One region of the Priestia sp. D3YE.R1 genome, then DNA from elsewhere that is predicted to be linked to it. Evidence: riboswitches for the same ligand, from Rfam matches in the RefSeq annotation. Region 1 holds a riboswitch; each other region holds the start of a gene.
The links. A riboswitch is a leader RNA that binds a small molecule or an ion and turns the genes downstream of it on or off. The one in region 1 is predicted to bind S-adenosylmethionine.
Positions count from the first base shown of each region.

Region 2: linked by a shared signal. The riboswitch ahead of ACOZIR_RS20285 (Na+/H+ antiporter NhaC family protein) and the one ahead of ACOZIR_RS15295 (hypothetical protein) in region 1 are both predicted to bind S-adenosylmethionine.
Region 3: linked by a shared signal. The riboswitch ahead of ACOZIR_RS05515 (sulfite oxidase-like oxidoreductase) and the one ahead of ACOZIR_RS15295 (hypothetical protein) in region 1 are both predicted to bind S-adenosylmethionine.

Region 1 is NZ_JBLTHW010000002.1:608,780-612,057, forward strand. It holds partial or broken gene ACOZIR_RS15285 (GNAT family N-acetyltransferase) at 1-421, shown strand, start outside; gene ACOZIR_RS15290 (M20 peptidase aminoacylase family protein) at 469-1,623, shown strand; SAM riboswitch class I at 1,686-1,787, shown strand; gene ACOZIR_RS15295 (hypothetical protein) at 1,856-2,098, shown strand; gene ACOZIR_RS15300 (M20/M25/M40 family metallo-hydrolase) at 2,564-3,278, shown strand, end outside.
Region 2 is NZ_JBLTHW010000003.1:383,468-386,745, forward strand. It holds gene ACOZIR_RS20275 (ABC transporter ATP-binding protein) at 1-702, shown strand, start outside; gene ACOZIR_RS20280 (ABC transporter permease) at 695-1,462, shown strand; SAM riboswitch class I at 1,564-1,670, shown strand; gene ACOZIR_RS20285 (Na+/H+ antiporter NhaC family protein) at 1,756-3,066, shown strand; gene ACOZIR_RS20290 (hypothetical protein) at 3,106-3,234, opposite strand.
Region 3 is NZ_JBLTHW010000001.1:1,085,247-1,088,524, reverse strand. It holds gene glp (gephyrin-like molybdotransferase Glp) at 1-89, opposite strand, end outside; gene moaC (cyclic pyranopterin monophosphate synthase MoaC) at 204-692, shown strand; gene ACOZIR_RS05520 (MogA/MoaB family molybdenum cofactor biosynthesis protein) at 705-1,217, shown strand; gene ACOZIR_RS05515 (sulfite oxidase-like oxidoreductase) at 1,251-1,913, opposite strand; SAM riboswitch class I at 1,990-2,096, opposite strand; gene ACOZIR_RS05510 (hypothetical protein) at 2,243-2,611, opposite strand; gene ACOZIR_RS05505 (putative polysaccharide biosynthesis protein) at 2,625-3,278, opposite strand, start outside.

The DNA.
Region 1 (3,278 bases):
AGCTAGGCATTCCTTTCTTAGCAGCTACTGCTGATCTTGCTCTCGTTAAGAAAAATATTTCTCAAAACCTTTGCTATGTATATGAAGAAGAGAAAAGAATCGCTGCTACTGTGTCGATACGAATGCCTTGGGAGAACATCCAGGTCTGTTTGCTGTTCCGCATCTTTGGTGGTTTGCAGTAGACCCGTCGTTTGCCAGGCAAGGCGTTGGATCTAAGCTGCTGCGTCTAGTAGAGGAAGAGGTAATAAAAAATACGTTTAAATCACCAGGTGTGTCTTTAGGAACAGCAAAAGAACATCCTTGGTTAGTTGAAATGTATGAACGAAAAGGATATGTTCAAGCTAAAGAAAAGCACCTTGCAGAAGACTATACGACCGTATTTCTTTATAAAAAACTCAATGAGGTACCCTCTTTATCGTAAAAGATAGAGAAGTTCTCCAAATTAAGAAATGTGAAAGAGTGATAAATATGACAGATCAATTACTACTAAATACGCTGATAGACATACGCCGTGAGCTGCACCGGTTTCCAGAGCTTTCAATGAAAGAATATGAAACAACTAAACGTATTAAAAAGTGGTTAAAGCACTATGATATTTCTATAGCAGATGTATTCCAATTAGACGTAGGAGCAGTAGCGGAAATCGCGGGAGGAAAGCCGGGACCTACTATCGCAATTCGAGCTGATATTGATGCGCTGCCAATTGAAGAAAAAACCAATCTGCCATTTGCATCTAAAGTAAACGGTGTTATGCACGCATGCGGCCATGATTTTCATACGGCTTCTATAATCGGAGCAGCCATTCTTCTTAAAGAACGTCAGCAGGAGCTTTGCGGTACGGTTCGATTTATCTTTCAACCGGCCGAAGAAACGGCTTCCGGGGCAAAAATGCTAGTTGAAAAAGGTGTGCTCGACGGAGTAGAAGCGATATTTGGGATGCATAACAAACCGGATCTTCCTGTAGGAACCATTGGTATCAAATCGGGACCTTTAATGGCAAGTGTTGATCGTTTTGAAATTGACGTCAAAGGAGTAGGAGGTCACGCGGGTATTCCAGAAAAAACAGTAGATCCGATTGCTGCTGCTGGTCAAATCGTGACTAGTTTACAAACCATTGTCAGCCGTAATCTCAGCCCATTTCAAAATGTTGTTGTCAGCATAACTCAAATTCATGGAGGGAGCTCGTGGAACGTCATTCCTGACAAAGTAACGCTTGAAGGAACGGTGCGTACCTTTCAAGAAGAAGCGAGAGAAAAAATACCGGCTCTTATGAAACGAACTGCTGAAGGGATTGGAGCAGCTTTCGGGGCTTCAGTAGACGTTAAATGGTATCCATATCTTCCTGTAGTAAACAATGATGATACGCTGGAAAAACTGGCTATTAACGCTGCAGAGGATCTTAGTTATCAAGTCGTAGAAGCTGAACAATCGCCTGGAGGAGAAGATTTTGCCGTATATCAGCAGCATGTACCAGGATTTTTTGTATGGATGGGTACAGCTGGAGAATATGAATGGCACCATCCTTCTTTTTCATTAAATGAAGAGGCGTTACTTGTAGCAGCTTCTTATTTTGCTAATCTAAGTTTTCATTTTTTGAATTCATTCCATTACCCGAAAAATTAAAATATTTTTATTTTTCTATTTACGCGGATGAAATTGTTTGATAAAATAAATTTTAAATTAAAAAGTTATCACGAGTGGACGAGAGATCTGGCTCTTTGACTCCACAGCAACCTACGAATGTAAGGTGCTCCTACCAGCAAAGCATGTGCTTTGGGTGATAAAACGGGTGAAAAACTCATTTTGCATCAAAGCAAAATGAGTTTTTTTTATTTTTCTAAAAGGAGAGGGTTTTATGAGTCATACAGCAGTAGCAGCACATACAGGAGAGAAAGCATTAAAGGAAGCCGTGAAATTATTAGGAAAGCATTATGAAGTAGCTTATCGTGAATTAGAAACATTTTACGAAATTGTGGTCGAAAACCAAGTTCGTACATATGCTGTAGGCATAGATATTAAAGATGTACAAAAAGCAAATGAACTAGAAATTTATTCATCATGCTGTTCCAAGCTTGAGCGAGTAGGCTGTCTGTTATAGAAGTCTTCTCGCGCCTCTATTTTTAAAGTGTTTTTAAATAGAAAGCATGTTTTTTGACAATCGAAGAATCTGGTGGGTATAATCATTACTCACTAAGTTTTAAAATTAATCATAAATTGTCGAAATTTTTACACAAATTAAAGGTTACATTCGAAATGAATTGTGGTATGTTATAAAACAAGAATATTTTATGAAAGGAGCATTGAAATGGAAATGTCTCTTGAACATGGGAACGATGCAGGAAGCGAACAGCTTATTGATCGTATCCTAGACTTTTTAGAAGATGACGAAAAGTAAAAAAAGAGTGTGCGGTGCTAGCCCTAGCCGCGCACTCTTTTTTTATCATGTGCGTCAAGGCAGCGCATACTATGATACATAGGGATAGAATGAAAGGGTCTCTGTCAAAGGGATTGACGAATCGTTTTGTTTGATGGAAAATTTAGAAAAAGGAAAGAGATGAAGGGTATGTCGAACAAAACATCTTTGTATCAAACAAAAGAACAGTTAAAGAAGCTTGTAAGCGAATTGGTTTCTATACCTAGCGTGACAGGAACGATGGCAGAAGTGGAAATGGCTGAATCGATAGCGTCTTATTTATTGAAGCTGCCTTACTTTCACAAAAACGAGCAAGTCGAGCTTCATTCAACAGGAGATGGGCGATCGATTGTCACAGCTTTTGTTGAAGGGAAAAATAAGAATAAAACAGTTGTATTAGTAAGTCATTACGATGTAGTGGATGTACAAGATTATGGACAGTGGAAAAAGGATGCTTTTCACGCTGATACGTTAACGAGTACTTTTTATAACCATATGGAACAAGTTCCGGCGCACGTACAAAAAGATATGATAAAAGGAGACTGGCTTTTTGGCCGAGGAACGATGGACATGAAAGCAGGCATTGCCCTGCATATCAGTATGATTGAACGAGCATGCAACGGGGAGTTTGACGGAAACATCCTGCTGCTGTCAGTGCCAGATGAAGAAGTAAATTCGCTCGGAATGAGAAAAGCAGTGCCTGTTCTTTTAGAACTTGCGCGCAAACATCAGCTGGATTTTTCTCTCATGCTAAATGCAGAACCAGTGTTCAGCCGCTATCCTGGAGATCAAACGAATTATGTGTACTCAGGATCGATTGGCAAGATCATGCCAAGCTTCTTGTGTTATGGAAAAGAAACTCACG
Region 2 (3,278 bases), on a different contig from region 1:
GAACAGTTTACATCAGCTATGAAATCAATTGGAGCGATTATTGAAAACCCTGAGTTTTATGATTATCTAACGGGCTATCAAAATTTAAAACACTTTGCTAATATGCATGAAGGAATCACAGCAGAACGCTTGGATGAAGTGATTGCGCTAGTAAAGCTTGAAAACAGCATCCATGCAAAAGTGAAGACGTATTCTCTTGGGATGAGACAGCGTTTAGGAGTAGCTCAAGCTATTTTACATAAGCCTGCATTGCTTTTACTAGACGAACCAACAAATGGTCTAGACCCAGCGGGAATGAGAGAGTTTCGTACATATTTACAAACACTTTGCAGGGAAGAAGGCATTTCAATCTTAATCGCGAGCCACTTATTAAAAGAAGTAGAAGCATTATGTGACCGCGTTGGCATCATTCAAGACGGTGAGTTAAAAGCCGTTCAAGATCTATCTCCAAATCGTCAAGATCAAGGAATGTACGTAGAATTTGAAGTGTCTGACGCGCAAAAAGCAGCGGAACTTTTATCAAAAGAATTTGAAGTAACGATGAGATCGCATATTATCGACGTAGCGATTGTGAAAGAGCAAATTCCAGCTGTGAATGAAAAATTAGTGGACAGCGATATTTTAGTCTACCGAATTACCCCTGTGTATGAGACGCTTGAAGATTCGTTTATGTCCGTTACGGAAGGAGAGCACCATGCTTAAGTTAATTCAAAATGAACACATGAAATGGTTTCACAAAAGAAGTACAAAAATCACGTTTATCACAATAGGCATTTTAACTCTTTGTATGGCTCTTTTAATGAAGAAAGTGTCAAACAGTGCAGGAACAGAAGAAAACGTTTTGAACTTCCTGTCATTTAGTTCAGGTATGCTCATTCTTGTTCAATTTTTCGCTCTTGCTGTCGGAGGGTCAATGGTTGCAAAAGAGTTTGAAGCAGGTACCATTAAGCTTCTGTTAATTCGTCCGGCTAGACGTTCAACGATTTTAGCATCCAAATACATAACGCTCATTTTAATTAGCTTATATTACTTACTGAGCTATTTGCTTTTTTCATTTGTATGGGGAGCATTGTTCTTTGGATTTGCCAGTCTAGAAGGAGATGCGCAGCTGCTTAAAAACATTACGCTTACGTATGACAGTGCGTATATGGAAACGTTTATGATGATGACGTTCGCATTTATGCTGTCGTCTTTATTCAGAAACAGCGCGCTTGCTTCAAGTCTAGCTATTGTTGTAAGTATCGGGGCGAAAGCAGTAACTGGAATAGTATCACAGTTTGGTTTATGGTGGGGGAAATTTTTACTGTTCGCCAACACGAACTTTGTGCAGTATATGGACGGCATGAAGACGATGTTTGAGGGCATGACGATTTCATTTTCAATCTTCATCTTAGTTGCACACTTTGTCTTTTTTATGGGCGTAGCTTGGGCAGCGTTTTTAAAACGTGACGTAGCTAATTGATGTGAGAATTTTCTCACTATATATTTTTCTGAAATAGCATTTGACAATTATATAAAAAGAGATTACAGTAGTGAAAGACTATTTTTAAAACAACTATAAACTTCTTATCAAGAGAGACGGAGGGACTGGCCCTGAGATGTCTCGGCAACTGGCTGTACGCAGTGCGGTGCCAAATCCAGCAGACGATGTTTCGTTTGGAAGATGAGAAGGGTAATCTTATGATACAAATAAGAGACCTCTTCTTATCAATAAGAAGAGGTCTTTTTTTATTACGTAAACAAGAGGTGTTAAGAATGGAACAACAAAAAGGAAACGGCTGGGCGCTGTTACCGCTGGGCGTCTTTTTAGTCCTGTTTGTCGGATCAGGAATTATAACGGGAGATTTTTATAAGCTCCCTGTATTAGTGGCCATTATCATTGCAGCCATTGTGGCGCTGGCTATGAATCGTAAAGATTCACTTAATGTAAAAGTTGAACGTTTTGCTAAAGGAGCAGGGCATCCTGATATTATTATTATGGTACTTATTTTTATTTTAGCAGGTGCTTTTTCTCAAGTTGCTAAAGGCATGGGAGCTGTTGATTCAACGGTAAACTTAGCGCTTTCTGTACTTCCGCAAAGCTTAGTAGTAGTCGGAATCTTTGTTATTGGCGCATTCATTTCAATTTCGATGGGAACGTCAATGGGAACCATCGCTGCATTGGGGCCTATCGCTGTAGGAATCAGTGAGCAGGCTCATGTATCCATTACATTAGCAATTGCCGCTGTTATTGGTGGTGCAATGTTTGGAGATAATTTATCTATAATCTCTGATACAACCATTGCAGCAGTTCGTACGCAAAAAACAAATATGTCAGATAAATTAAAAGTAAACTTTTTTATTGTCCTTCCTGCAGCGATCGTTACGGTGATTCTATTGTTTGTCATGACGCTTGGCAACACGTCTTCAGTAGAAATCAAAGATTTCAGCTGGTTTAAAATCTTGCCATATATCGGCGTACTAGTGGCTGCTATATTTGGTGCAAACGTCTTAAGCATTTTAACTGGAGGAATTGTATTAGCCGGCGTAATTGGATTAGCTGATGGAAGCTACACGCTTTCTTCTCTTGCTAAAACTGTGACAGAAGGTATTGGTGGAATGTCGGAGTTAATTATTTTATCTCTTTTAATTGGTGGAATGGTTGAACTCATTCGCTATAACGGCGGTATTCAGTTCTTATTGAATTTATTAACACGACGTATTCAAACAAAAAAAGGTGGAGAATTCAGTATCGCTGGATTAGTAAGTTTAACCAATTTGGCCACGGCTAATAACACGATTTCAATTATTACGGCAGGTCCGTTAGCAAAAGAAATCTCTGATAAGTATTCAATTGATAATCGAAAATCAGCCAGTCTGCTTGACTTGTTTTCATGCAGCGTTCAAGGTCTTATCCCTTACGGTGCACAAATGCTTCTAGCAGCAGGATTTGCTAAAGTTTCACCAGTTGAGATTATTCCATTTACATTTTATCCAATGTTAACAGCTGTTTGCGGCATCATTGCAATTGTAATTGGATTTCCTCGTTTAAATAAAAAATCAAAATCATCTAAAGAGGCTGCGTAATATCAAACCCTTAAAAAGAATGTTCTTTTTAAGGGTTTTTTACTGTTTGAAAAAATCAACTGGCTTTTCTTTATCTAACTCCTTCCAAAGCGTCTCATTTTGTTTAAGTGCATAAGCCGCTCCTCCAATTTCAATTCCGCATAATAAAATGAATAATAAAATACCCATGAAATGACCTCCTTACGTAAATGAATAAAAACACGATGGTAACG
Region 3 (3,278 bases), on a different contig from region 1:
GATACGCGTTCGATGCTGCCTTTTCTTTTATATGTCATGACTTTTTCAATTGCTTCAGGAATTGAAATAGGTGTTCTGCTTTCTAACATACATTCTTCACTTCCTTTACGTCTGTTCACTTTTTGCGCTATGGTGTAAAATCATAGCATATCTCACTATTTCTATCATACAACAAAATTTACTGAAAAAGGATGAAAACACCGATGTCTTCTTTTACCCATTTTAATGATCAAGGCCGTGCCAACATGGTCGATATTAGCGAAAAATCTATCACTCGCCGCGTCGCAACCGCTCGTTCAAGCATACTTGTTAACAAAGAAATTCACGAAGCGATTGTCGAACATAAAATTGGAAAAGGCGACGTCCTTGCTGTTGCACAAGTAGCAGGAATCATGGCAGCAAAACGCACGTCTGACATTATTCCGATGTGTCACCCTCTTTTATTAAAAGGCGTGAACCTTTCATTTGACTGGGATACAAGCAATAATCAGTACCGTTTATTAATAGAAGCAACGGTTAAAACCGAAGGCTCAACAGGTGTTGAAATGGAAGCTTTAACCGCTGCTTCTGCCTGTGCATTAACCGTTTATGATATGTGCAAAGCTATTGATAAAGGCATGATTATCGGCGAAACGTATCTGCTTGAAAAATCAGGCGGCAAAAACGGTGACTATAAACGCACCGAAGCGTAAAGGAGGTACACGATGAGCGTACACGAACATAAATCTAAAGCAACTCAGCCCGTTCGCTGCAAAGTCATTACGGTATCCGATACACGTACAAAAGAAACCGATAAAAGCGGCGCGCTAATGATCCAACTTCTGAAAGAACACGACATGCATGTCGCTTCCTATGAAATTGTAAAAGACGACCAAACGTCGATTCAACAAGCGATACTTGCTGGCTGCAGTGATGAGGACATTGACGTTGTTCTCACAAACGGCGGGACTGGCATTACAAAACGAGACGTCACGATTGAAGCCGTTCAAGCGCTGATTCATAAAGAAATCGTTGGGTTTGGCGAGCTGTTTCGCATGCTGAGCTACACGGAAGACATCGGCAGCGCAGCGATTATGAGCCGGGCAATTGCCGGGACGATTAACGAAAAAGCCGTTTTTTCTACACCAGGATCAAGCGGTGCTGTTCGTCTAGCGATGACCAAGCTGATTTTGCCCGAACTTCGCCACGTTGTGTGGGAATTAAACCGCCAGCGCTGACAAAATGCCTATGCACACGCATAGGCATTTTCATTAATCATAGTCTTTATGTACCCACTCATCTTCTGGAATACCTAAATCTTCTCCAGAAAAACGTTCTTCTTTAAACGGATCTCCTCTAAGATGAAAGCCGTTTTGCTCCCAAAAACCAGGATGATTTTCATCAATAGCCTCAAAGCCTCGAAGCCATTTAACACTTTTCCAAAAGTACAAATGCGGAACAACCAATCGCAGCGGATATCCATGCTTAGCTGTAAGCGGCTCTCCGTTAAAAGAATGAGCAAGAAGAATATCGTCTCTCAGTAAATCTTTTACCTCAATGTTTGACGTATAGTCATTATCTCCGTGCAGCATGATATATTTACTTTTTAACTCCACGCCAACTGCCTTCAAAAAGTCTGTAAACAGCACGCCCGTAAATTCATTATCAAGCCTTGTCCATCTCGTTACGCAGTGGATATCACACTTAACCGTTGTTTGCGGCATATTCAATATATCTTGATACGAAAGCGTTACTTCTTTGTCTACTAACCCAAACACGCGAAGCGTCCATTCCTCTAAGTTATACTCCGGCACGTCCCCTTCATGTAAAATTGGAAATCGCTCCGTTACTACCTGACCCGGAGGCACTCGTCCTTTATACTTTGGATCAATTTCTGGTGTTTTCATTCGTTTGATACGGTCTGCTTTGTTCAAAAATATCACCTCGTTGTTTTTTCTACATAAAAAGCCCTTCCTTAAATAAGTAAGGAAGAGCTTCGTTTCAGCTTCTTCCTTATCTCTAAGAGCAGCGCACTCTTAAGGATTTGGCACCATTCTGTCATAGACAGCGGTTGCCGGGTTTCACAGGGCCAGTCCCTCCACCTCTCTTGATAAGGAAACAAATTGTATTTGTTTTATGTAATAAAGTCAGTATTAAGCTTTTTGTCATAATTGTCAATATTATTTTTCTTTTCCGCACAAAAAAACTTGAAAAACAGATAGAGGTATAAGGTTTTAGTCTACTAAAATACTATGTAAAGTCTTTACCCTTCTCCATCAATCATCGTATACTTCCTAGCAAAGCGCTTGTAGTAAATTTGCTCATCTTCTTGTCCATCGTTAAAAACAAGTCGATTATGATCAATATCTTTTTCTTTTAACAAATAGCCCTTTTCATTCATCAGTTGAATATATTCATCTAAATGTCCTTTTTTCACCACGTAGTGAAGAGCATCATCTGAATCCGTAGTCTCTGCTACACCTTGACTTCCCACTTCTAATTTGAATACGGCTTTTGCTGTTTGAAGGGGACGGTAATTTCCAAACACTCTTTCCCAATTTAAGAGCAGCAGCGCTCCGAAGATTATGATACATCCTCCAGTCGCTACGGTTAGTACAAATCGTTTTGACACTACTTTCTCTCCTTTACATTCTTTTTCTTCTATTTAATACAATGGCTTGCCCTAAGCTTGTTTTTACGCCAAGTCCTAGATACACAGCAGCGCCTAAAGCAATTGAAATACAAGATGTGCTAATCGCAAGTGAAGATGCAGACAGCTTATTTTCTAAAAAATAGTGAGAAGCATAATTGCAGATAACCACAGCGGCTGACATCACACTTACTAATAAAACAGGCGTCAACGCCGCTTGTCCCAGTGATTGAATCCGGTAAGAAATGGATTTTTTAATTAAATAAAAGTTATAGATAACCGATACACCATACCCTCCGTACGTCGCGACAACCGGTCCAATTTCTTTTAAGCTTGAAACCAGCAGTACGTTTAATACTATCTTCATAACAATTCCTAAGCCCAAGCCTAAAATTAACTTCTTTTGCTGATTAATTCCTTGGAGAATTGCGGCTGTTACGGTGAAAAGAGCAAATAAAATCGCAGCAGGCGCGTACCATTGCAAAACAACTCCACCGATTTCAGGACTGTTTTTCACTCCAAAAATCATCATATATACCGGCTTACCTAATAAACAAAGGCCTACCGCAGCAGGAAGAGTAAAAAATAACAGCAGCTGCAGCGTTTTTGTAATCTTTCCTTTTACTTCTCGTAAATTCCCTTGCACAAA